DNA from 3 places in the Algoriphagus taiwanensis genome. Region 3 is predicted to be linked to each of the others. Evidence: riboswitches for the same ligand, from Rfam matches in the RefSeq annotation. Region 3 holds a riboswitch; each other region holds the start of a gene.

Region 1 (8,181 bases), on a different contig from region 3:
TCAGATGAAGAAACAAGGAAAGGGTTCCATAATCAACCTGGCGAGCACTTTAGGGCTGGTTGGTTTAGCTAATCGAACTCCCTACACGGCGAGTAAGGGTGCGGTGGTTCAGATGACCCGTGGTTTGGGATTGGAGCTGGCTCCTTGGAATATTACCGTGAATGCGATTTGCCCGGGGCCATTCCTTACAGAAATGAATTTGCCGATTGCCGATACAGAGGAAGGAAAGAAATTTGTCGTAGGAGCAACAGCACTTGGTCGATGGGGAAAGCTACAGGAGATTCAGGGAGCAGCGATTTTTCTGGCATCCGATGCTGCTACCTATATGGTTGGGTCGATGGTCACAGTAGACGGAGGCTGGACTGCGAGGTAATTCCAGATTTTTCTACCCAACAATCAAAGTGAGAAGGTAAACCGTGATGATAGCCGTGACACCAGCAATGAAGGTTCCCAAGCTGTGAGATAGGTTTCCCTGTTTGGTAGTCATCCCAGAAAGCTGTGTGACTACCCAAAAACCGCTGTCATTGGCATGAGAAATTCCCAAAGCCCCGGCGCCAATTGCCACGCAGGTGAATACTTTCATGGTTTCACTGTCCAATCCAAGAGGTCCTAAAATCGGAGCGACAATAGATGCTGTGGTAATCATGGCCACGGTAGTGGAGCCTTGGGCCGTTTTCAATCCGAATGCAATCAGGAAAGGAAGGAATATGCCCCAATTGGCATCACTCATCGTCGAGGTGACCAAATCACCTACTCCAGAATTCTGAAGCATTTTCCCGAATACTGCCCCGGCCCCGGTAATTAAAATCACGGGTGCCGAGAGTAAAATTGCTTCTCCCACCCATCCTGAGGCAGAAAGAAGCTTCCGGTCAAATTTTTTTGGAAGGGTAAAGGATAAAACGGCGCCAATAAGCAGGGCAATTACCGGAGTTCCCAAAAATTGAATAGCCTTAATCACTGCGCCTTCTCCCATCGGTTTGGAAGGATAATTGGCGATAGAGGCAAGAATAATCAACGTCAAAGGGATAAGTACAGGCAATAAGGAAGAGAAGAAACTGGGTCGGTCAGACTTGGCTATGGTTTTCTCATTGGCTACAATCACAGGTCTCAGAGGGATTTTTGATACCCACTTCTGGACGAAGAAGAGCAAAGGGATAAGGGTAATCAAGGAAACTAACCCGCCGTAGAATATGACCTGCCCCAAATCAGCTCCCAAAATTCCCGCCGTAGCTATGGGGCCGGGAGTAGGGGGTACCAAAGAGTGGCTGGCCATAGCTCCTAGGGAAACAGCCACAATAGTGGCAGCATAGGAGAGGGTGCTTTTCGCCGAAAGAGATTTGGCAATGGGGTTCATCATAATGATGGTGCTGTCACCAAATACCGGAATAGAAAGAATCCAACTGCTAAGCATCAGGGATAGATTGACGGATTTTTCACCAACCCAGCGAAGTACTTTCTCGGCAATGACCATGGCTCCTCCTGTTTTTTCCAAAAAAGTACCCAAAATCACCCCCAATAAGATCAGCAATCCCACGCTTCCCAGCACACCTCCAAACCCATCTGAAATCGACTTGATGATCAATTCGGGTTCCATCCCCATCATTAATCCATAAATGATTGCTCCTACAAACAGAGCTAAAAATGGATGAATGTCAAACTTGATGATAGCGACTAAAATCAGGGTCAGGGCGACCAGAATAATCAGGAGTGTGAGCATCTTGGGTTCAAAGGTTGGAGTCTGTTTTTTTCCAATGGTGGAAAAAGTGAATCCAAAAAATTAAAGAAAAATCAGGGAAAAGCATCCCCTCCAGTGGAAAAGTTGAAAATAGAAAGCCGGCTGAGCAGATGTCCAGCCGGCTTTTGATCTGTCAAACTCCTTATTTGGATCTTTCCAGAGCGCGCTCTACGTCTAGGATGATGTCGTCAGAATGTTCCAATCCTACCGAAAGTCGGATCAAGCCATCTGAAATTCCCACTTTGGCACGCTCCTCTGCGGAAAGTTTGCTGTGAGTAGTGGAAGCAGGATGGGTGATGATGCTACGGCTGTCTCCCAGGTTGGCAGTGACAGAGATCATTTGGAGCTGATCGATGAATCTTTGGGCCCGACTTACCCCGCCTTTCAGGGAAAGGGTGATTATTCCTCCCCCTGCCTTCATTTGTTTTTTAGCCAGATCATGCTGAGGATGAGAAGGAAGGAATGGATATTTGACAGCTTCCAATTGACTGCTTCCCTCAAAATATTTAGCGATTCTAAGAGCATTTTCACAATGACGGTCCATTCTCACGGCTAAGGTTTCCATGCTTTTGGCTAAGATCCAGGCATTGAATGGGGAAATAGAGGGGCCCGTATGTCGGGTGAAAAACTGCACTTCTTTGATGAGCTCTCTTTTTCCCAAAATCAAACCTCCCAAAACTCTGCCTTGTCCGTCAATGTATTTGGTTGCACTATGGGTAACGATATGTGCTCCCCATTTGGCGGGCTGCTGAAGGTAGGGGGTAGCGAAACAATTGTCCACCACCAAAATCAGCCCGTGAGCTTGAGCAAACTTTCCTGCCCATTCCAGATCGATGATTTCCAAGCCCGGATTGGACGGAGTTTCGATAAAAAGCATTTTAGTATTGGGCTGGACCAGCTTTCCCCAGTTTTGATAATCGGAAATATCTCCGTAGGTGGAGGTGATTCCCCATTTTGGAAATACTCGCGTCAGCAATTGATGGGTGGAACCAAACAGCGAACGGGAAGCCAAAATATGGTCGCCTTGCTGCAATAAAGAAGCGATACTTCCAAACATGGCGGCCATCCCTGAAGCAGTGGCGATTCCATCTTCCGTACCTTCGGCAGCGCATACTTTTTCGATCAAGTCTGCGGAATTCGGATTGGCATAGCGAGAGTAGATATTCCCCTGAATTTCGTCGGCAAACATGGCCCGAGCCTCTTCAGCTGAGTCAAAGGTGAAGCTGGAAGTCAGGAAAATAGGCGAGGAGTGTTCCTTTTCGTTGGTTCGGCTTTGGATTCGAATGGAATCTGTTTCAAAATGGCTCATGGCATTGTGCATTGATAGAGATGAGCTTCAGGGATGAAAAAAGAATTTCCCTGAGCAGAACCTGAACCAGAAAGAGGGGTAGAATATTCCGCCAATTTATAGTTCCCGCTGAGGGTAGGACTTGGCACCTTTCTCCTTGGCTGAAGATGGTTGCCAGAGGGTCAATGAGCCTAGTCTCTCGCCTCTTCTTTATAAATCAGTCACCTGAAGTGATGCAAAGAAAAAGGGAGAAATGGGGATTTCCAAATCTCCCATGCAATCAGTCATTGAATTGGGTCATGGTTTGGGCGATACCTACCGTGCAAAATCTCTGAATCATGGAAATAGCCCGGTCCATCATTTCAGGTAGCTCTTCAAACTCCTTCGGTGTAAATCGTCCCAAAACATACTCAACTTGTCTTCCTTTGGGGAAATCGTCACCGATTCCCATACGAAGGCGAGGATAGTCCTGACCCCCTAGGAGGGCTTCTATATTCTTTAACCCATTGTGTCCTGCTGAGCTTCCTTTTCCTCTCATCCGAAGTTTTCCAAAGGGAATCGCCACATCATCTACCAGTACCAAGATGTTTTCCTTGGTTACATTCAATTCTTTCATCCAGTAATTGACTGCTTTTCCACTTAGATTCATGTAAGTGGTGGGCTTGATCAGGTGTAGTGTTCGACCTTTATGTTTGATCTCGGTTTTGAAGGCAAGTCTGTCACTTTTCCATGTCGCTCCTTCTTTATCTGCCAAGCGGTCAAGGGTAAGGAATCCGATATTGTGTCTGGTCAGCTCGTACTCAGGACCTATGTTACCCAAACCAATGATTAAGTACTTCATGCTCTTTTATATTGTCGCTGTCAGGAACTCCAGGACAGCTTTTTCACAATCAGATTGAATGAATTTTTAAGCCTGGAGTTAGGCTTTAAAGGATCAAAAATAAAAAATCCTGCCCGGTAAAGAGCAGGATTTGAATGAATGCCAAGTCAGAATTACTCTGCCTTTTTGCCTCTGAGTGCTCTCGGAATACCGATAGTCACGATGGAGACATTTGGAGAGGTTAGGATTTCGTATCCTTCAGGAGTCAATTCACCTACTTTGAAAGATTTACCCAAGTCCAAGCTGGAGATATCGGCCTCGATAAAATCAGGAAGGTTTTGAGCCAATCCTTTTACTTTCAATTTTCTGGTTTTGAATTCCAGTTTACCACCTTTTGCAATACCTGGAGAGCTACCGGTGATTTTTACAGGAATCTCAAATTTGATTGGCTTGTCGTTGGTGAAAGCCATGAAGTCAGCATGAAGCAATACTTCACTTACTGGATGGAATTGAGCTTCTTTCAAAACCGCCTTCACGATTGTTCCTTCTATGTTCAATTCTACTAGGTGAACGTCTGGAGTGTAGATCAAGTCCCTGAAAAGGATAGCAGGGGCATGAAAGTGAATTTGCTCAGGAATACCTGGGCCGTAAACCACGCAGGGTACACTGCCGGTATCTCTGATCTCATTCAAAGAGGCACTGTCGAGATTTGCTCTTTTAAACCCTATAATCTCTAGTGTTTTCATATGTATTTGTATTTAAAATTGGTTTCTCAGATAAATAGAGAGCTGATTGAAGTATGTCCTGTGACTGCGTGGATGGCTTTTCCAAACAGTTCGGCTACAGTTAGAACCCGGATTTTAGGAGAAGGTCGCTTTAGTGCAATGGTGTCGGTGATGACCAATTCCTCCAAAACGGAATTTTCGATGTTTTCATGAGCCTTTCCTGAAAGTACTCCATGTGTTACGATGGCTCTTACCGAATTGGCTCCTTTTTCCTTGATGATTTGGGCAGCTTTGCAGAGCGTGCCTGCGGTATCAACCAAATCATCGACAAGAATTACGTCTTTTCCTTCCACATCCCCGATCACCTGCATGGAGGCGATCTCGTTGGCTCTTTTTCTGTGCTTATCACAGACGACCATTTCTACTTCAAAGTGCTTGGCATATGATCGGGCTCTTGCCACGCCTCCTACATCAGGGGCTGCAAAAATCATATCATTGAGCCTAAGCGTGCTCAAATAGGGCGCAAATATAGCTGATCCATTCAAATGATCCAATGGTATGTCAAAAAATCCCTGAATTTGTCCAGCGTGAAGGTCGCAAGTCATGATTCGGTCTGCGCCGGCAGAGGTGAGCATATTGGCAATTAATTTTGCAGCAATGGAAACTCTCGGGCGGTCCTTTCTATCCTGACGGGCGTATCCAAAGTAGGGGATAACTGCACAGACCTTGTATGCGCTGGCTCTTTTGGCAGCATCAATCATGAGGCAAAGCTCAAGAATATTGTCGCTGGGAGCATTGGTACTTTGGATAATGAATACGGTACAGCCACGGATCGATTCGTCAAAACTCGGTGACATTTCACCATCGCTAAACTTGGAGAGGGTGAGGTCACCCAGCTTTTTTCCGTAACTCTTGGCAATTTTTTCTGCTAGTTTTTCGCTGCTTGATCCGGCAAATATTTTTACCTCTGACATAGGAGAATTCGGGTTGGTGGAGGAGTTGATTGGTAGACAAAAGTAATGATTTTTGAAGGAAGGGGGAGAAGGCTGGAGAGAAAATCAAAAAATGGTTTCATTGGCCAAATAAAAGAAGCTGTTGGATTTCAGCTTGTTGATTTTTAATTACTTTTGATTAAGAGATTTTTAACTGATTTTTTATGAAAGAGCCAAATTTAAACATTTCAATTAAGATAGAATCAGATGATTCTTCTCCCATTCAAATAAAAAGTCTATTGATAAATGGGGAGGAGTTTGTAAAGAAAAACGACAAGTCAAATTCAGACTCCAAGGATTCGGATTTATCCAAGGAAGATGTCCTGCCTCTTACAGCAGCGACCTTGATTGGACAGAAAGAAGAGCGTATTGTCACTCCATCGGCTGAAATTTCGCCTAAAGTCCCTTTGCCTGCCAATTCTAATTCTCTAGAACAATACGGAGGTGATAGTTTTCACAAGATGTTTTTTGGAGATTTAACGTATGAGCCAATTGGATCAGGAAGGTCTCGGGTGACCTATCAAGGTGCTGAAAATGTATTTACTTCGGACTTTGTGGGAAAATGGTTGGAGCCTTCTAGGGTTCACAAGTGCAGTATAGAATTTCCAGAAGAAGGGATTAATTATCTTCCAGGTTCTTTATCCTCGATTTATTCTCGGGTGATCGAGGTTGAAAACGGAAAAAATTTAATTGTTGATTTTGAATACAACGGAGGTGATTTTTTAAATCCAAAAAGGGTCATCAATCAGGACGGAATCTTCTTTTTTGACAATAGAATGGCTTTTGAAACTTGGTCAAGAGCATCAAACAGAGGAGATGCTCTTTTTGCTGAATCGGGAAAGATTTATGCTGTGCTTGGATTTCCTAAAATAGAAGTTGTCTCGGATTCTGCTTTACATTTTACTTGGTCAGGAGAGGGCGAAAGGCCTGCCATTCATTTAATGTTTTCAGATTCGTTTATCGGAGACCGTCATGGGAGGGGAGATAATAAACCATTGAGTTTTTCGCGAACATTTGGCGGAAACACGTCTTTTTTCCACCTTCCTTCAGAGGGTCGAGTTGATATTGATTTTGATTGGCAATTTTTACCTAGCACCTATTCTCATTCGGTCGTGCAATACGGGTCCCCTAATGGTTCTATTTTTTTGGATGGTTCTCCACTAAGTAAGCAATATGGACTGAAGAGGTTTTCCAATTTTGACCAGTTTAGAATAAAAAGGCTAATGGAGCAAAAGTTGGGTTTTGTGAGGCCGGGAGCCGTATTTTCTATGCCTTCTCAGGGTTATTGTAATGGCGGAGGCGTTCATGATGGTAGGGATATCACGGGATTTTGTACGTATCGCTTTGAAGGCGATTGGGTATCAAAGGATCCAAATAACATGAAGGCCAGGACAAGTGGAGGTTTAGCTGTGGAATGGGTGGGCCACTCTGCAGAATCTCCTGGTAAATTCATTGAGTTGGAATCGGCAAAGCCTAGTAAGTTTAGTGGGCTTAAATTTAGGTTTAATAACAAAACAGAACTTGAAGTCCTACACCCTGATTTCACATGGTATCATTTAGCCTCTCAAGAATGGACAGGTGGAACTAGTACCGGGTCAGAATTTACTTCTGTAAAAATTGATGGAATACCCATAGGCCTGAATACAAATGGAGATTTTTGGTTAGTCTTTGGAGAAGAAAATACGCAAGCCAGGAACCTTTCAGCAAGAACTTTGAATCTATTTGATAGAATACCCGCTCAAGGAGATGTTATAGCCTGTAATACTGGTAATCTTCGTGATTTAAATATTATTGGAAAGCCTTCTCCAAGTCAATTGGAAGTATGGGGCTGGTGCATACAGGAGGGAGACGTATTTGAGTCTGAAGGTAAAACTTGTCGTGTGAAAAAGGCAGAGAGAAAATGGAAAACTTGGGGCCAACTATCGAATTCTTTACCCTTAGCTCAAATTCCCAAACGTGAAGATAGGAGAGTTACTTTTACAGAAATTACGATTGATCAAGAACTAGCCCAGCCAATAACTCAAGTAAAACTGAAGGTGATCAGCAGTCGAACGGCAAAATTATTAGATGGCAATTATAGGGAAGAAGGGGAGGCCTATTGGGGTTTGGGAAATGAAGCACCTGGGCACCTTATGTATACAGATTACAACGTCAATTTGCTTATAAAAAATGCTCAAATCTCAGGATTGATTCGGTCTACTTCCAGACCACTTTGGGCCGAAACAAAAGCAGAAATTTCTGGTAATGTCAACTCTCTTCAATTAATTCCTATTCAAGAGAAACTGTGGTCAGCTGGGGATCAAATATTTTTACTTTCTCCAGATGGTAAAAAGATCGAGAAACTTGAAGTTTCTATGTCTTATCAACCCGGAAGCGATAGGCTTTCTGTAATTTCTAAGGAATTATCCAGTAGTTTTCCCCAAGGTTCAGTTGTTTGCTCTTTATTTTCTCTTTGTGGGAAGGCGGAATTTGATCATGTCTATTTTATTAAAGAAAATGGAGAGATAAGCTATTCCAACCGAATAGATTATCGTCCTCAAGGACTAAGATTAAGGCAGCTCATTCAAAAAAAGGAGGATTGCAGGGTGAAGATCATTGGAGGAAGGATGAGTTGGTATTCA
Region 2 (8,181 bases), 140 kb from region 3:
CCAGCGTAGCGCTTTGACTTTGGATTGGATGACAGAATCAGACATGAATCAAGGGTTGAATACAAATTTGGCCAGTTTCATAGCCTCTTGAAGTTCTGATTTATTGAGTCCCAAATCAAAGCCTTCCTGCTCAAGGGCAGGAATCATAAGTTCAGTGGCCATATTTCCCACCAAATTATCCTTTGCCATAGGACAACCGCCAAATCCCATCAAGGCTCCGTCAAATCGCTTGCAGCCACCTTCGAGCCCAGCTCTTACTTTTTCTCCAACCAATTCAGGCCTGCTGTGAAGGTGTGCACCAAATTCTATGTGTGGAAAAGCCTGAGTTTGCACCTCAAAAAGCTGGGTAATAAGAGCTGGAGTGGCTACTCCGATTGTGTCGGATAGAGATACCGTCTCTATCTGAAGCTGTGTCAACTTTTCGACAAATTCCGCGATCAATTCCAGGGAATACGGATCGCCATAAGGATTGCCAAAGCCCATGCTGAGGTAGACGACCTGCTTTTTCCCTTTGGCTGCGCAAAGGTTTTGAATGGCTTCGACTGTCTTTAGCGCATCTGCGATACTGGCATTGGTATTTCTCTGCTGGAAAGTTTCCGAAACAGATAAGGGAAATCCCAGAAAATCAATTTCTGAAAACCTAAGGGCATCTTCTGCCCCTCGTACATTGGCCACGATTGCCAAAAGCTTGGATTTTGCTTTGTGCAAATCCAGCATTTCCAGCACTTCAGCCGTGTCCCGCATCTGTGGAATAGCTTTGGGACTGACAAAACTCCCAAAATCGATGGTATCAAAGCCTACTTCAAGCAATTGGTTGATATAGGCGGCTTTAATAGCGGTATCTATAAAATCAGGAATCCCCTGCATGGCATCCCGGGGACATTCGATTAGTTTAATCATGCCCGAAGATAGGCAGAACAAAGAAATTGAGCTTAAATATTGGAGGAATGGTCAGTGGTAGCTATCGAAAAAAAAAGAAACCTTCGAGGTCAAAAAGACCTCAAAGGTTTAAAACACCTCCTTGGCAATCTTATAGGTAGCGTCCGCCTTACTCATGGTATAGAAATGAAGGCTGGGAACTCCTGCATCGATCAACTCTCGGGATTGCTGAATCGCCCACTCAATGCCCACTTCTTTCACCTCCCCATTGGTTTTACACTTTTCCAATTCATCCATCAAATCATCAGGAAGATCAAGGAAAAAGGTTCTTGGCAGCATGGTAATCTGACCCAAAGTAGTGATGGGTTTGATACCCGGGATGATTGGCACTTCAATCCCCGCTGCCCTCACTTTGTCAACAAAATCAAAGTATTTCTTATTGTCAAAAAACATCTGAGTCACGATATACTCTGCGCCTTTGTCCACTTTTTCCTTCAATTGCTTGAGGTCAAACCTGAGGCTTGGAGCCTCGAAATGCTTCTCAGGATAGCCCGCCACCCCAATGCAAAAGTCCGTATGGAAATTGTTCTCCGTCTCCTCATGCAGGTATTTTCCCTGATTCATCCGTACAATCTGCTCCACCAACTCGCTGGCAAAACTATGCCCTTCTCGTTCCGGGGCAAATTTCTCCCCTTTAGGAGCATCTCCTCTGAGTGCCAATACATTTTCCACTCCGATGAAATTCAAATCAATCAGCGCATTTTCTGTTTCTTCTTTGGTAAATCCACCGCAAAGGAGGTGAGGCACTGCATCAACCTGAAATCTGTTCATAATTGCTGCGCAAATCCCTACTGTTCCGGGCCGCTTTTTGGTGCTGACTTTCTCCAGAAGTCCATTCGGATGCTTTTTATAAATAAACTCTTCCCGGTGATAAGTCACATCTACAAAGGGGGGCTTGAACTCCATCAAGGGTTCGATTCCTTCCAATAGTTCCTTCAAGCTTTGCCCTTTCAGAGGAGGGAGAATTTCAAAAGAAAACAGCGTTGACTTTGCGTTTTTTAGATGCTCGGTGATCTTCATAAGGTTTGATTCGCAAGTAAAGTAGAGGGCGTGTAAGCCAAATTGGGTGATAGAAGTCGCTCGGCCTGCTCTAGGGAAATCCCCTTTCGCATGGCATAACTTGCAACTTGGTCTTCGGCGATTTTTCCTAGGCCAAAGTATTTGGATTCGGGATGGCCAAAATAAAATCCGGATACCGAACTCGTAGGATACATGGCGTAGCTGGAGGTCAGGGTGATTCCCACAGATTTTTCCAAATCCAAAAGCCGGGCGATAGTTTCCTTCTCCGAATGCTCAGGACAGGCAGGGTAACCCGGTGCTGGGCGGATTCCAGGATATTCTTCACGAATTAGAGAGTCGTTATCCAAAGCCTCTTCTTGGGAATAGCCCCAATAGTCTTTTCTGACCAGCTCGTGGACGTATTCGGCAGCAGCTTCCGCCAATCGGTCAGCCAATGCTTTGAAGAGAATATCGTTGTAATCATCCCCTGCTGCTTGGAATTCAGCCAATTTGGCTTCCATTCCCAAACCGGCAGTGACTGCAAAGCAACCCAAATAATCTGGCTGGTCCGGATGTAAATAGTCTGCAAGAGAACGATTCGGCACGCCTTTTCCTTTTTTGCCTTGCTGACGCAAAAAGTGGAATTGACCCAGCATCAAATTGGCATCGTTTGGTTCGAAGACTACTGCATCATCTCCTTTCCGCTCCACAGGATAAAGCCCGAAAACCGCCTTGGCATGCAGCCACTTTTCTTTAATGATCCTGTCCAGCATAACTTGGGCATCTTGAAAGAGCTTTTGGGCTTCTGTTCCCACTATTGGGTCTTCCAAAATCTTGGGATATTTCCCACTCAGCATCCAAGTACTGAAGAAAGGAGTCCAATCGATATATTTTCTCAGCACACTCAAATCCAACTCCTCCAAAATCGTTTTTCCTAACACCTTTGGCCTTACCGGCTCAAAAGAAGTCCAATCTATCGCCACGGGATTGGTTTTGGCCTCTTCGTAGCTAACCATTTGTTTGATGGACTGTTTGGCTTCGTGTTCTTCTCTTAGCTGACGGTAAGTCTCTTTGATTTGGAGACGATAAGCCTCACGGGTCTCTTCAGAAATTGCCTCACCTGCGATAGGCACAGATTTACTTGCATCGGTTACATGAACCACCGTGCCTGAGTAAACCGGGTCGATTTTGACTGCCGTGTGGATTCTGGATGTGGTCGCCCCTCCGATGAGAAGTGGAATCTGCAAGCCTTGACGCTCCATTTCTGAAGCCACATTAACCATCTCATCAAGAGATGGAGTAATCAACCCACTCAATCCAATGATATCCACCTTGTTTTTGATGGCTTCATCGATGATTTTTTGAGCATCCACCATTACGCCTAGATCGATGATTTGGTAGCTATTGCAGGCCAGGACTACACCCACAATATTTTTACCAATATCGTGAACATCTCCTTTTACAGTTGCCAAAAGGATTTTCTTCAAGGAAGAGGCTTCCTGACCCTCTTCAGGCAAAGGCATAAAGGGCTCTAGGTAAGCCACCGCTTTTTTCATTACACGGGCGGACTTGACCACTTGGGGAAGAAACATTTTCCCTTCTCCAAAAAGATCCCCGACCACATTCATCCCGTCCATCAAAGGTCCTTCAATGACTTTGAGCGGATTGACCAATTCCAGTCTTGCAGCTTCCGTATCTTCGATGATGTAGTCCAAAATCCCCTTGACCAAAGCATGCTCAATCCTCTTGGCTACCGGATCCGACCTCCATGCCTCGTTTACAACTTCTTTTTTATCAGCAGCCTTCACCGTTTCCGCAAAGTCAAGCAATCGCTCAGTTGCATCTGACCTTCGGTCAAAAAGTACATCCTCTACCCTTTCAAGGAGATCCTTGGGAATGTCGTCATATACTTCCAGCATGGTCGGGTTGACAATTCCCATATCCATCCCATGATGAATGGCATGGTAGAGAAAAGCAGCGTGCATGGCTTCTCTCACTCGGTCATTTCCACGAAATGAGAAGGACACGTTGGAAACGCCCCCACTCACTTTGGCGCCGGGAAGGTTTTCTTTGATCCATTGGGTCGCCAAAAAGAAATCCAGGGCATTGCGTCGATGCTCTTCCATCCCTGTAGCAACCGGAAAGATATTCGGATCAAAAATGATGTCCTGAGGATTAAAGTGTACTTGATCTACCAGAATTCGATAGCTTCGTTCGCAGATTTGAATTCTTCTTTCGTAAGTATCTGCCTGACCTTTCTCGTCAAAAGCCATAACCACCACCGCCGCCCCAAACTTCTTGATGGTTTTGGCTTGCTGAATATATTCCTCTTCTCCATTTTTCAGAGAAATCGAATTGACGATTCCTTTGCCCTGCACACACTTCAAGCCTGCTAGAATAATGCTCCACTTGGAGCTGTCAATCATAATGGGAATGCGGCTGATTTCCGGTTCGGAAGCAATCAGATTCAGAAATCGGGTCATGGCATACTCTCCATCTAGCATTCCCTCATCCATGCACACGTCCAAGACCTGGGCACCACCTCTTACCTGATCGAGAGCTATGTCCAGGCCTTCATCGTATTTCCCATTCAGGATGAGTCGGGCAAACTTTTTGGAACCGGTGACATTGGTCCGCTCTCCGATATTGACAAAGTTGATATTCGGGGTAAAAACCAAAGGCTCCAAACCCGACAATTTCATGTAGTTCTGCTTAGGCATTGCTTTCCTCCTCCTCAAGTTCTTCTTCAATTTTTCTTGGCTGAAATTCCGAAGCCATTTTGGCCAGTGCTCGGATATGATCCGGAGTAGTACCACAGCAGCCTCCCAAAATATTCAGCATTCCCTCCTTCAAAAACTCTCTGACTTGATCCGCCATTTCATTGGCGCCCTGATCATAGGCTCCAAACTCATTAGGTAGTCCTGCATTGGGATAGGCTGAAACGTAGAAAGGGGCTTTTTGGGAAAGCACTTTCAAATAAGGTCTCAATTCCTTTGCTCCCAAGGCACAATTCAAACCTACAGAAAGCAAGGGAACGTGGGAAACAGAAATCAAAAATGCCTCTGTAGTCTGACCGGAGAGCGTCCGACCAGAAGCATCGGTAATGGTTCCGGAAATCATAATCGGAATGCCTCCTTCTCGGGGATCCAAAGGAATATTTCTTTCCTCGTATACCTCTTGCACCGCATAGAGAGCAGCCTTGGCATTGAGTGTATCAAAAATAGTCTCGATCAAGATGATATCCGCCCCACCATCAAGAAGACCTCTCACTTGCTCTGCATAGGCTTCAGCCAATTGGTCAAAGGTAATCGCCCGATAGCCAGGATCATTGACATCCGGTGAAATAGAGGCAGTTCTGTTGGTAGGTCCCATTGCACCGGCTACAAATCGGGGCTTGGAAGGGTCTTTGGCTGTAAATTCATCTGCTACTTCTCTTGCGATTTTGGCTGATTCATAATTGATCGTATAGGCCAAATGAGGAAGTGCATAATCTTCCTGCGCAATGGTAGTTCCGGAGAAAGTATTGGTTTCGATGACATCTGCCCCAGCTTCTAAATATTCAGCATGTATAGCTTTAATAATATCCGGTCTGCTCAGAGAAAGGAGATCATTATTCCCTTTCAATGGCTTAGGATGATTTGACAGTTCAGGAGTTCTAAAGTCATTTTCATCCAGCTTGTAGCGCTGAATCATCGTGCCCATAGCACCGTCCAGAATTAGGATTCGCTTTTCTATTGCTTGTAAAAGGGCTTCGGTTCGGTTTTGCATGGTGATATTTTCTTCAAATCAAAAAGCTAATCGAGCAAAACACGGAGAAAAGTACGGAGAGGTATTCTTTTCCGCTCATCTTCTTCCGGCATATCCGGAATGGGAGTTAGCACCTTGTTATCAGGTTGCTAAGACGTCGTAGGGCCCTTCCCTCGGTCTTTCTCGATAAGCTGGACAAAAATAACAGCAAAAAATGAAATACAATCAACTGAAGGAAGTAAAACTTAGATAAAAGTAGATCCTCGTTTACTTTTTAATCAAGGCCTTACCCCAATTCCAAAAAGCAAATAGCTGCCAGACATATATTTATTCATAGAAATCTCACCTAACTGGTAGCCTGGAAAAGCCAATTCATATCCTGCCGACGCAGTAAATACCAGATCAAAAAGTTTACGCTTGGTCATTGGAAGGCCGTATTCAAAAAACGCCTCGGGTTTGACCATTACTCCCGAACTCCTCAAGTATCCATCAAAATACCGCTGTTCGAAAAGCTCAGGAAAGTCCGGCTTATTCACTTCACTAAGCGTATACCGTAGATTCCCATAGCCTAAACCTCCCAAAAATCCGAATGCAAAATTGCCGTACTGGATAAGCTTCAAGCCTCCGTTTGCATAGACGCGCAAACTGTTCAAGATGTGATCTTGGAAATTGCTTGCTTGTCCACTCATCGCCAGATTAAAGACATCAACTCCATAAAGAAGACCCTCTGTTTCTCCCAAAATCCGCAAGCCCCAATTAGAAGGCTTTCCTTCTAAAGGCTGATAGTCAAACGATTCAAGATAGGTATTCAATTCATCAGGACGGGTAAAATGAATTCCCCTCACCAGAGAAATACCAATAGAGGCATCCTTGTAAAAGAAATTTCGATCAGGAAGGGAAATCCCCGCTCCAACACGGATAAAAGCACCGGATTGAGCATTGTCGAATGCAATGCCATTCATATTCCAGGAATTTTCAAATGGACTAAAAGAATATCCTCCTCTAGCCATGACTTGCAGGGCTTCTTTTCTTCCGGGAATAGGAAAATCATAACTTAATTGAAAACCTATCTCTGTCAAGAAATTTCCAAACTGAGAAGTGCCTTCATGAATGTTGTTTTTCCTCAAAATAAAGCCTTGCTGAGGTTCTTGGAGGAAAAGCTCAAGGTTTCGGTCCAATTCTGCGGGGAGCATTTGAAAATTCATGAATCCGAATCCTAAACCCAAATAATGAATCAATTGAAATCTACCCTCCTCGGTCATTGAATACCCCACATTGAAAAGTGCCCTCGTCGTCCGATATCGGATTTCCATATCATCAAGCTGACTTGCTTTTCCGGTGTGTTGGCCTAGATCAAACCCCAGGACGAAATCATTGATTCGAGCCTGATAGCCAAGTCCCAAGCTGGAATATCTGTTTCTCAGAGAAGACAGCCCCCTGTCTTTTAGCATTTGATTGAATTGGGTAAGATTTGCGCCGGAAAACCCCGTGTATGCATAAAATGTAGGCCGCTTATTGATCAATTGCTGGGAAAATAAGGTCCCAGAAAAACCAATCAACAGAAAAGTAAGAAAAAACCTAAGGTAGGTAGACATGAAACAGGAAGGTCAAGATTTAAATCAGCCTGCTGAAAGGCAAAATTAATGCTAAACCCATCATTCAATACTTTCTTTTGTATTCAGATACTTGAAAATTTTATCATAAAGCCCCTCCGGGGAAAATGGCTTGGGGATAAAATCATTAAAACCCGCAGCAGCCAGTTCATCTTTAATTTCGTTGATGGAGGCTGCAGTCAAAGCCAAAATCGGAACCTTTGACTTCCTTTCGTCATTCAGTCCCCTGATGGTATTTGCTACTTCAAAGCCATCCAATTCGGGCATCTGCAGATCCAGCAATACCAGATCAAAATCTCCCTTTTCATAGGCTTCCAGAGCTTCTTTTCCATCCGACGCAATGACCCAGCTTCCTGTATTCCACTTGGTAAGGAATTTTCTAATTAAAATCTGATTCACTGAGTTGTCCTCTGCCACCAAAATTGATGCATTATGGAGAGATCGTTGATTTTGAATCAGCGTCTTTTCCATTGACTTGGCTTTCTCATCGTCAAACTCAAACGGAAGAGTGAATTCGAAAATACTTCCCCCTCCGGATCTGGCATGAACCTCAATTTCCCCTCCGAAAAGTTCCACCAAGCGTTTCACAATAGCCAATCCCAATCCAGTACCTCCATATTTGCGGCTGGTACTTGAAGATGCCTGAGTGAAAGCTTCAAAGATCGTTTTTACTTTTTCCTTGGGTATGCCTATTCCAGTGTCTTCAAAGGAAAACTTGATTTCAGTCAAATTTCCCTGAACAAATTCTCTGGAAATCTGAATTCTCACAAAGCCTTTTTCAGTAAACTTGATGGCATTGGATACCAGATTGTTCATTACCTGTCCCAGCCTCAAGGCATCGCCATAGATCACTTGAGGAATAGACTCATCCACTTCACAATAA
Region 3 (8,181 bases):
TTCTGTAAAAATCGGCCCCGGAGACTCCGCCCGATCCCATACAGCGGATGAATTTATCCATTTGGACGAGCTAAAAGCTGGAATCTCCGGATACATTTCCCTTATCGATCATTATGCGAAGCTTCGCAAAAGCAAAAACATAACCCCATGAAAATCTGGCAAAAAGATACCGATAGCAAAAAAGAAGTCGAGCAGTTTACTATTGGTAGAGATCCTGAGTTTGACCTCGTTTTAGCTCCCTTTGATGTATTGGGATCTATGGCCCATGCTCATATGCTGGCAAAGATTGGTCTGATCTCGGAAGATGAAAACCACATCCTTCAAAAAGGACTCAAAGAGATCTATGAGGAGATTCAATCCGGGAAATTTACCATCGCTGAGGGAGTTGAGGATGTTCATTCTCAAGTGGAATTTTTACTTACTGAGCGCTATGGTGAAGTAGGGAAAAAACTGCATAGCGGACGAAGCCGAAACGATCAGGTTTTGGTGGATTTGAAACTTTTCTATCGGGCTGCCATCGAGGAATTGGTAGAGGAAACCCAACAACTTTTCCAACTGCTGATTCAGCTTGCAGAAAAGCACAAATCGGACTTGATGCCGGGCTATACGCATACTCAGCTGGCAATGCCTTCCTCTTTTGGACTTTGGTTTGGGTCTTTTGCTGAAGGTCTGGCTGAGGACATGGCTCTTCTCAGAACTGCGTTTGAACTCAGCAATAAAAACCCCCTAGGTTCTGCTGCAGGATATGGTTCAAGCTTTCCTCTAGACCGAAAAATGACCACAGAACTTCTTGGCTTTGCAGATTTGCATTACAATGTGATCAACGCGCAGAACTCAAGAGGAAAAACAGAACGTACCCTGTCCTTTGCTTTGGCTGGACTTGCTGCCACCCTAAATCGACTGGCTACCGATGTCTGTCTCTTCATGAATCAGCATTTCGGTTTTATCTCTTTTCCTGACGAACTCACTACAGGGAGCAGCATCATGCCCCACAAGAAAAATCCGGATGTATTTGAGCTTATCCGTGCCAAAACCAATCAAATTCAGGGGATTCCAGTGAAGGTAAGTTTCCTTTTGACCAATATGAGCACAGGATATCACAGAGATTTGCAGTTGCTAAAGGAGGAGATTTTCCCTGGGATAGCTTCTTTAAGAGACTGTCTGAAAATGACTGTGTTTATGCTTGAATCCATTCAAATAAAGCAGAACATTCTCCAAGATCGGTTTTTCAAACACTTGTTTTCGGTAGAAGTCGTCAATGATTTGGTACTTCAGGGAGTACCCTTTCGGGATGCCTACAAGAAAGTAGGCTTGGCTATCGAAGCCGATGACTTTAATCCTGATCAAAGTCAAATCAACCATACCCACGAGGGAAGTATTGGAAACTTGTGTTTGGAGGAAATCCGGGGTCAAATGAAGAATCAAGTGAAATCTTTTGACTTTGAAAAAATCAAAAAAAGCTTGGATAGACTCATCAAAAAATAGGTCTGGACGAGGAAGGCTTGCTTTCAATTAATAAGAAATATTTATTTTTATCATGTCTTATATTTATAAAAAATTAAAAAAGCAGCTATTTCCTCTTATATGACCTCTATTTTTAGGACCAATTTAAAAAGTGATCTAAAAGCCAGTTTAGTAGTCTTTTTAGTGGCATTGCCGCTTTGTTTGGGAATAGCCATAGCCAGTGGTGCCCCCTCTATTTCAGGACTGATTGCCGGAATTATCGGAGGAATAGTAGTTGGGGCAATTTCGGGTTCTGGGGTAAGTGTAAGTGGTCCTGCAGCAGGGCTTACCGTAATCGTTTTGGATTCCATAGCCACTTTGGGTACTTTTGAACTCTTCCTTGCGGCTGTAGTCGTCGCTGGGCTGATACAGATTTTGTTGGGAGTGTTTCGGGCTGGTGTTCTGGGCTATTTTTTCCCGCATTCAGTTATCAAAGGAATGCTAACTGCTATCGGTCTAATTTTGATATTAAAGCAGATTCCTCATGCTTTGGGCTATGACAAGGATACGATGGGAGATGAAGCTTTTCTTCAGGCCGATCAGCACAATACAATCACTGAGATTGGTTATGCTATTCAATACCACAGCCCCGGAGCCATTCCTATTGTTTTGATTGCTCTATTCATTTTGATTTTGTTTGAAAACCCCAAAATCAAAAATCACCGATACTTTGGAATTATTCCTGGCGCCCTTTGGGCAGTGATAATTGGGCTGTTTATCAATGAAACCTATGGAATTTGGAAGCCGGATTGGAAGCTGGATGGCGAGCATTTGGTAAATATTCCGCAGGTAAGCTCTATAGGTGAGTTATCAAGCTTGCTTACTTTTCCGGATTTCGGACTTTTCATGAGGGCGGAATTTTGGATTGTTGCCGTTACCATTGCTGTGGTGGGAAGTATTGAGACTTTACTGAGCATTGATGCTGCGGACAAAATGGATCCTCAGAAGCGAATCACCCCTACCAATAGGGAATTGATCGCACAAGGCGTGGGTAATTCCCTTTCGGGCTTTATCGGAGGCCTTCCGATCACTGCTGTCATTGTGAGGAGCTCAGCCAATATCACCTCTGGAGCGAGGACAAAGCTCTCCGCAATTCTTCACGGCTTTCTTCTTTTGATTTTGGTGTTATCAATTCCCGGAATTTTGAATAAAATCCCGCTAAGCTGCTTGGCTGCCGTGCTATTTGTAGTTGGATACAAGTTGGCTAAGCCCTCAATTTTCGTAGAAGTTTATGAAAAAGGCTGGAATCAGTTTATTCCTTTCATGGTAACGGTTTTGGCTATTCTATTTACCGATTTGTTGGTTGGAATTGGTATTGGGATGGTATTTGGACTTTTTTTCGTGGTAAAGACCAACTTTCAAAGAGCCATCACTATCACCGAACACAACGGCAATTATCTGCTCAAACTTCAAAAGGACGTTTCTTTTCTCAACAAGCCTTTTCTCCTAAAAAAACTAGCAGAAATACCCGAAGGAGGAAAAGTCATCCTGAATGCGCATAAGGCTCAATTTATTGACAATGACATCAAGGAAGTGCTGGATGATTTTATTCAATCCTGTCCTTCCAAAAACATAGAAATTACCATCGAGGGCTATCACTATCATCTTTCCAAATCCCTATGAATCCTTACGAAAAACTTCTTCTTCAAAACAAAGCTTGGTCTGAAGAGAAAATCCAAACAGACAAAGATTTTTTCAAGCGTCTTGCCAATCAGCAAAAACCAAAATTCTTATGGATAGGGTGTTCTGATAGTCGAGTTCCTGCAAATGAGATCACGGGTACTGATCCCGGTGAAGTATTTGTCCATAGGAATATCGCCAATATGGTCGTCCATACTGACTTAAACCTCCTGTCTGTGCTCCAGTATGCAGTGGAAGTCCTAAAGGTGGAGCACGTGATCATTTGCGGGCACTATGGGTGTGGTGGTGTTGAGGCCGCTATTTCCCATCATTCTTATGGATTGATCAATAAGTGGTTGAGAAATATCAAAGAAGTTTACAAGCTTTATCAGGAAGAAATAGAGGCTATTTCTGATCACAAAGCACAAGTCAACCGATTGGTCGAACTGAATGTCATTGAGCAGTGTCAGGATCTGATCAAGACCTCTATAATTCAAAAAGCTTGGAAGGAGAGAAAGGCACCCCATGTGTATGGATGGGCTTATGGTTTGGAAGATGGAAAAGTGAAAGAATTGGTCAAAATCACCCCAGATTTGGAAAATGTACATCCGATCTTCCGCTATTCGGATGACCAATTGAATACGATTTTGTGATTTTTCGTTGATTTAGAGATTAATTTTTGGGATTGTCAAAAAGCCCAGCTTAATTTGTTGCATCCTTTCACTTTTTGTGCGGGGATTTATAAAGAAGAGGCGAGAGACAGGCTCTACGACCCTCTGGCAACCTTCCAAAGTGGAAAGGTGCCCATTCCTGCCGGAGAAGAGGGTCTTCTTCGGAACTATAAATTCCTTGCGGCATGAACAAATACTCCTCCCTCTATTACTTTCGGCTAAGCAGCTTTTCCTTTTTGGAAAGATCCGAATCCCTTTTGGCTTTGCCTTCAGTTCCAATTGGCTTTGGTGTTAATTCATCTGCCAATTCTTTTCCTTGTCTTTTAACCCTTTAATCCTATAAACCATGTCTAGTAACTATCGATTTGAAACCCTTCAGCTTCATGCTGGACAAGCACCTGACCCGACTACCAATTCACGGGCAGTTCCCATCTACCAGACCACTTCGTATACCTTCAACAGTGCGGAACATGGAGCCAACCTCTTTGGCCTAAAGGAATTCGGAAATATTTACACCCGAATCATGAATCCCACTACGGATGTCTTTGAAAAAAGAATCGCAGCCTTGGAAGGCGGTGTGGCTGCTGTCGCTACAAGTTCTGGTCAGGCAGCTCAGTTTTTGGCTTTGAACAATATCCTTCAAGCCGGAGAAAACTTCGTCTCCACCTCTTTTCTTTATGGAGGCACATACAACCAATTCAAAGTCGCCTTTAAGCGAATCGGTATAGAAGCCAGATTTGCCAAAGGTGATTCTCCGGAAGCTTTTGAAAAACTGATCGACGCAAAGACTAAAGCCATCTATCTTGAAACCATAGGAAATCCGGAATTCAACATACCTGATTTTGAAGCTATCGCTGCCCTGGCGAAAAAACATGACATCCCACTGATTGTAGACAATACGTTTGGTGCTGGAGGGTATTTATTCCGACCTATCGAGCATGGAGCGAATATCGTGACCTCGTCTGCTACCAAGTGGATCGGAGGACATGGTACTTCTATCGGCGGAATTATCGTCGATGCCGGCAATTTCAATTGGGGAAATGGAAAGTTCCCTCAATTTTCTGAGCCGTCCGAAGGCTATCATGGCTTGAATTTTTGGGAGGTTTTTGGAGAAAACAATCCATTAGGCCTTCCCAATATTGCTTTTGCTATCCGAGCTCGGGTGGAAGGCTTAAGGGATTTTGGACCAGCCATCAGTCCATTCAATTCCTTCATGCTGCTTCAAGGTATAGAAACTTTGTCTTTACGTGTACAAAGAACCGTGGAGAATGCTTTGGCCATTGCTTCCTGGCTGGAATCTCATCCCCAGGTTTCCAAAGTAAATTACCCCGGACTCCCCTCCTCGCCTTACCACACTTTAGCCAAAAAATATCTTAAAAATGGGTTTGGAGGAGTTTTGAGTTTTGAATTAAAAGGAGACAAGGAGTCCACCTCTTCTTTTATCAATAATCTGGAGCTTATCTCCCACTTGGCCAATGTAGGTGACGCCAAAACACTGATCATCCAGCCTTCAGCCACCACCCATCAGCAGCTTAGCGATGAAGAGCAAATAGCTGCCGGTGTGACGCCTACTTTGCTGAGACTCTCCTTGGGCATTGAGCATATTGAGGATATCAAAGCTGACCTTCAGCAGGCTTTTGACAAATTATAATTAAATATTTCGATGGATCTCCTCCTTACTTCTGAGGATTTGACAATGATTGATTACACCTTCCACAGCGATGAGCCTCTTGTCCTCGAATCCGGACAAGTTATTAGATCATTTGATTTAGCTTATACCACTTATGGCAAACTCAATGAGAATAAATCCAATGTAGTATGGGTTGTCCATGCTTTGACAGGCAACTCTCATGCTGCCGAATGGTGGGAAGGGCTCATCGGAGAGGGCAAATTCTTTGATCCCTCTTCGCATTTTATCATCTGTGTCAATCTTCTTGGAAGTAATTACGGATCCACCAATCCGCTAAGTACAAATCTTGAAACGGGAAATGCCTATTACTACGATTTTCCCCAAGTGACTCCTAGAGACCTAGCTGCCAGTTTGGAAAGGCTGAGAAAGTACCTTCAGTTTGACAAAATCCACACCTTGATCGGAGGCTCACTCGGTGGTCAGGTAGCCCTTGAGTGGGCAGTGGCTTTAGGTGAAAAGCTGGAAAATGTGGTGATTCTAGCTTCCACTGCCAAAACCAGCCCATGGGTGATTGGTTTCAATGAGGCTCAAAGAATGGCCATTGAATCTGATCCCACATGGGGATCTTTGATACCCGAGGCTGGCAAAAAAGGACTTGAGGCAGCTAGGGCAATTGCCATGTTGAGTTACAGGCATCCGGATGATTTGAAGAAAAAACAAACGGATGCTGAGGAAAAATTGAATGGTTTTCGAGCGGCTTCCTATCTCCGGTACCAAGGTCAAAAGTTAGCCAATCGGTTTAATGCCCTCTCCTATTGGATTTTAACCAAGGCGATGGACAGTCAGGATTTGGGAAGAGGTCGAGGAGGTGTCGAGGCAGCACTGCAAAGTATAAAAGCAAGGGTATTGGCCGTTGGGGTCAATACCGACTTGCTTTTTTTACCTGAAGAATCTCAGTTTATTGCTCAAAAATCTCAGAGAGGCCAGTATCAAGAAATCAACTCCACTGCGGGGCATGACGCTTTCTTGATTGAATTTGGGCAATTGAGTGAGATTTTGGCTTCATTTTATAAGCAATCGGAGAAGGCCTGATTTTATTCGGCCTTACTCCACTCCACGGTTCTTCCGATGAAAGAAAAGCCCATGTAACCTTTGACTTCCAGAAGCCCTTTGTTGGTTAATTTCAATTCACAGGAATAGGTATTTCCTGATTTGGGGTCATAGATTTTTCCGTTTTTCCAGGCTCCTCCAGAATATTTCAATCCCTCCAAAATGGTCATTCCAAGGATAGGTCGGCTCTGAAGTTTGCTGTCGGAATTATTGGAATCCACCACAGGCTTTCCATCTCGGATGGGTTCCCTTAGCCAAATAATCTTTCCAAAATAGGCATCTCCCTTTTTTTCAATCTGTACTTTTGCATCCTTTTCGGTATTGTACCAGACTCCCAAAATGGCATTTTCTGTTTGGCCGAGAGCATTTCCAACAAGGAAAACAAAGAGTACCAAAAACAAAGAAGTGAATTGTCGCATTTTCATATTCTTTAAGATTTCATATCGAATAATACGGATACCTTTGGAATTGTTATGATGAAAACGGAAAAAATAACTAACACTTCTGGATTTCAGACCATTCAATTTTTAAAAACCGAGTTGCAATTGCTTAAAGAGAAGGCAATTTGGATAAATGACCATCGTGCAATTTTGATTGCCGATTTGCATTTTGGAAAAGCTGCACACTTTCGAAAGTCAGGAATCCCTATTCCCGAACCTATCCATTTCACCGATTTGGAAGTGATCGAATCGCTCATCCAAAAGTGGAATCCCACCGATCTCTTTTTCTTGGGGGATCTGTTTCACAGTGACTGGAATGGTCAGTGGGAAGTATTGATGCAGTTTATGGTAAATTTTCCAAGGGTTCAATTTCATCTAGTCAAAGGCAATCATGATGTGCTTCCCCTAGCCTTCTATTCCAATACGCCTCTTCAGGTTCATCAAGAGACCTTTAAACTTGGAAATTTGATTTTATCTCATGAACCAATGAGTAAGGTGGAAAAAGAAGGGGTAAATATTTGCGGACATATCCATCCGGGTATTTTGCTTCGGGGAAAAGCACGGCAGCATGTGCGGATACCCTGCTTCCACTTTGATGGTAAAACGCTGATAATGCCTGCTTTCGGCAATTTTACCGGTCTGGCACTGGTCAAACCTGAACTTGGACATGCAGTATGGGGTGTAGTTCAGGAAAAAGTAATCCCTATCCTTTCTGGCACAGCGATTGGTTAAATCCCATCGGCTTTTCTATTTTTGACCTGAATTATCCGCAATGACCTCACCAAGCAAACAAAAAAAGACTTTAGGCTACTTCAAGTTTGGAAGTGTACTTTTCAGCACCACACTTTCCCTTTTCATCGTCGGTCTCTTTGGCGTCATTTTGATTCAGGCCAGGACCCTAAGCCGATTGATCAGAGAAAATATCGAGGTGCAGGTTTTTTTGGACAAAAATCTTTCCTCCGAAGAATTGGGACAGATTCGCTCTGACATTTCAGGGAGGCCTTTTGTCCTGGTCAAAGAAGACTCGCTGAGCATGAAGTTTATCTCCGATGAGGAAGCTGCTGAGATTTTTATCGAAAGTACAGGAGAAGATTTTACCAAATTTCTGGAAGACAACCCTCTCAGAGACAGCTATGTAATCGGGATAGCTGAGGAGTTTCAGACATCCGAACAGCTGGAGGTGATTGCCAAGGAATTGGAAAGCATT

What was found. Region 3 has a riboswitch for S-adenosylmethionine ahead of AAA938_RS05650 (O-acetylhomoserine aminocarboxypropyltransferase/cysteine synthase family protein). Riboswitches for the same ligand answer to the same signal wherever they lie in the genome.
Region 1: it holds a riboswitch for S-adenosylmethionine, as region 3 does, so the genes downstream of both, AAA938_RS19225 (trans-sulfuration enzyme family protein) here and AAA938_RS05650 (O-acetylhomoserine aminocarboxypropyltransferase/cysteine synthase family protein) in region 3, are expected to answer to the same signal.
Region 2: it holds a riboswitch for S-adenosylmethionine, as region 3 does, so the genes downstream of both, AAA938_RS04980 (homocysteine S-methyltransferase family protein) here and AAA938_RS05650 (O-acetylhomoserine aminocarboxypropyltransferase/cysteine synthase family protein) in region 3, are expected to answer to the same signal.

Annotation. Positions count from the first base shown of each region.
Region 1 is NZ_BTPE01000021.1:40,803-48,983, forward strand. It holds gene AAA938_RS19215 (SDR family NAD(P)-dependent oxidoreductase) at 1-373, shown strand, start outside; gene AAA938_RS19220 (GntP family permease) at 386-1,717, opposite strand; gene AAA938_RS19225 (trans-sulfuration enzyme family protein) at 1,878-3,044, opposite strand; SAM riboswitch class I at 3,138-3,242, opposite strand; gene pth (aminoacyl-tRNA hydrolase) at 3,304-3,864, opposite strand; gene AAA938_RS19235 (50S ribosomal protein L25/general stress protein Ctc) at 4,017-4,589, opposite strand; gene AAA938_RS19240 (ribose-phosphate pyrophosphokinase) at 4,616-5,542, opposite strand; gene AAA938_RS19245 (hypothetical protein) at 5,905-8,181, shown strand, end outside.
Region 2 is NZ_BTPE01000003.1:156,724-164,904, reverse strand. It holds gene AAA938_RS05000 (PepSY domain-containing protein) at 1-45, opposite strand, end outside; gene AAA938_RS04995 (hydroxymethylglutaryl-CoA lyase) at 49-900, opposite strand; gene metF (methylenetetrahydrofolate reductase [NAD(P)H]) at 1,009-1,959, opposite strand; gene metH (methionine synthase) at 1,956-4,658, opposite strand; gene AAA938_RS04980 (homocysteine S-methyltransferase family protein) at 4,651-5,706, opposite strand; SAM riboswitch class I at 5,779-5,878, opposite strand; gene AAA938_RS04975 (hypothetical protein) at 5,964-7,280, opposite strand; gene AAA938_RS04970 (PAS domain S-box protein) at 7,341-8,181, opposite strand, start outside.
Region 3 is NZ_BTPE01000003.1:300,289-308,469, reverse strand. It holds gene AAA938_RS05670 (M20/M25/M40 family metallo-hydrolase) at 1-151, shown strand, start outside; gene argH (argininosuccinate lyase) at 148-1,485, shown strand; gene AAA938_RS05660 (SulP family inorganic anion transporter) at 1,585-3,126, shown strand; gene AAA938_RS05655 (carbonic anhydrase) at 3,123-3,776, shown strand; SAM riboswitch class I at 3,860-3,970, shown strand; gene AAA938_RS05650 (O-acetylhomoserine aminocarboxypropyltransferase/cysteine synthase family protein) at 4,141-5,445, shown strand; gene AAA938_RS05645 (homoserine O-acetyltransferase family protein) at 5,458-6,516, shown strand; gene AAA938_RS05640 (DUF2147 domain-containing protein) at 6,519-6,959, opposite strand; gene pdeM (ligase-associated DNA damage response endonuclease PdeM) at 7,008-7,706, shown strand; gene AAA938_RS05630 (cell division protein FtsX) at 7,747-8,181, shown strand, end outside.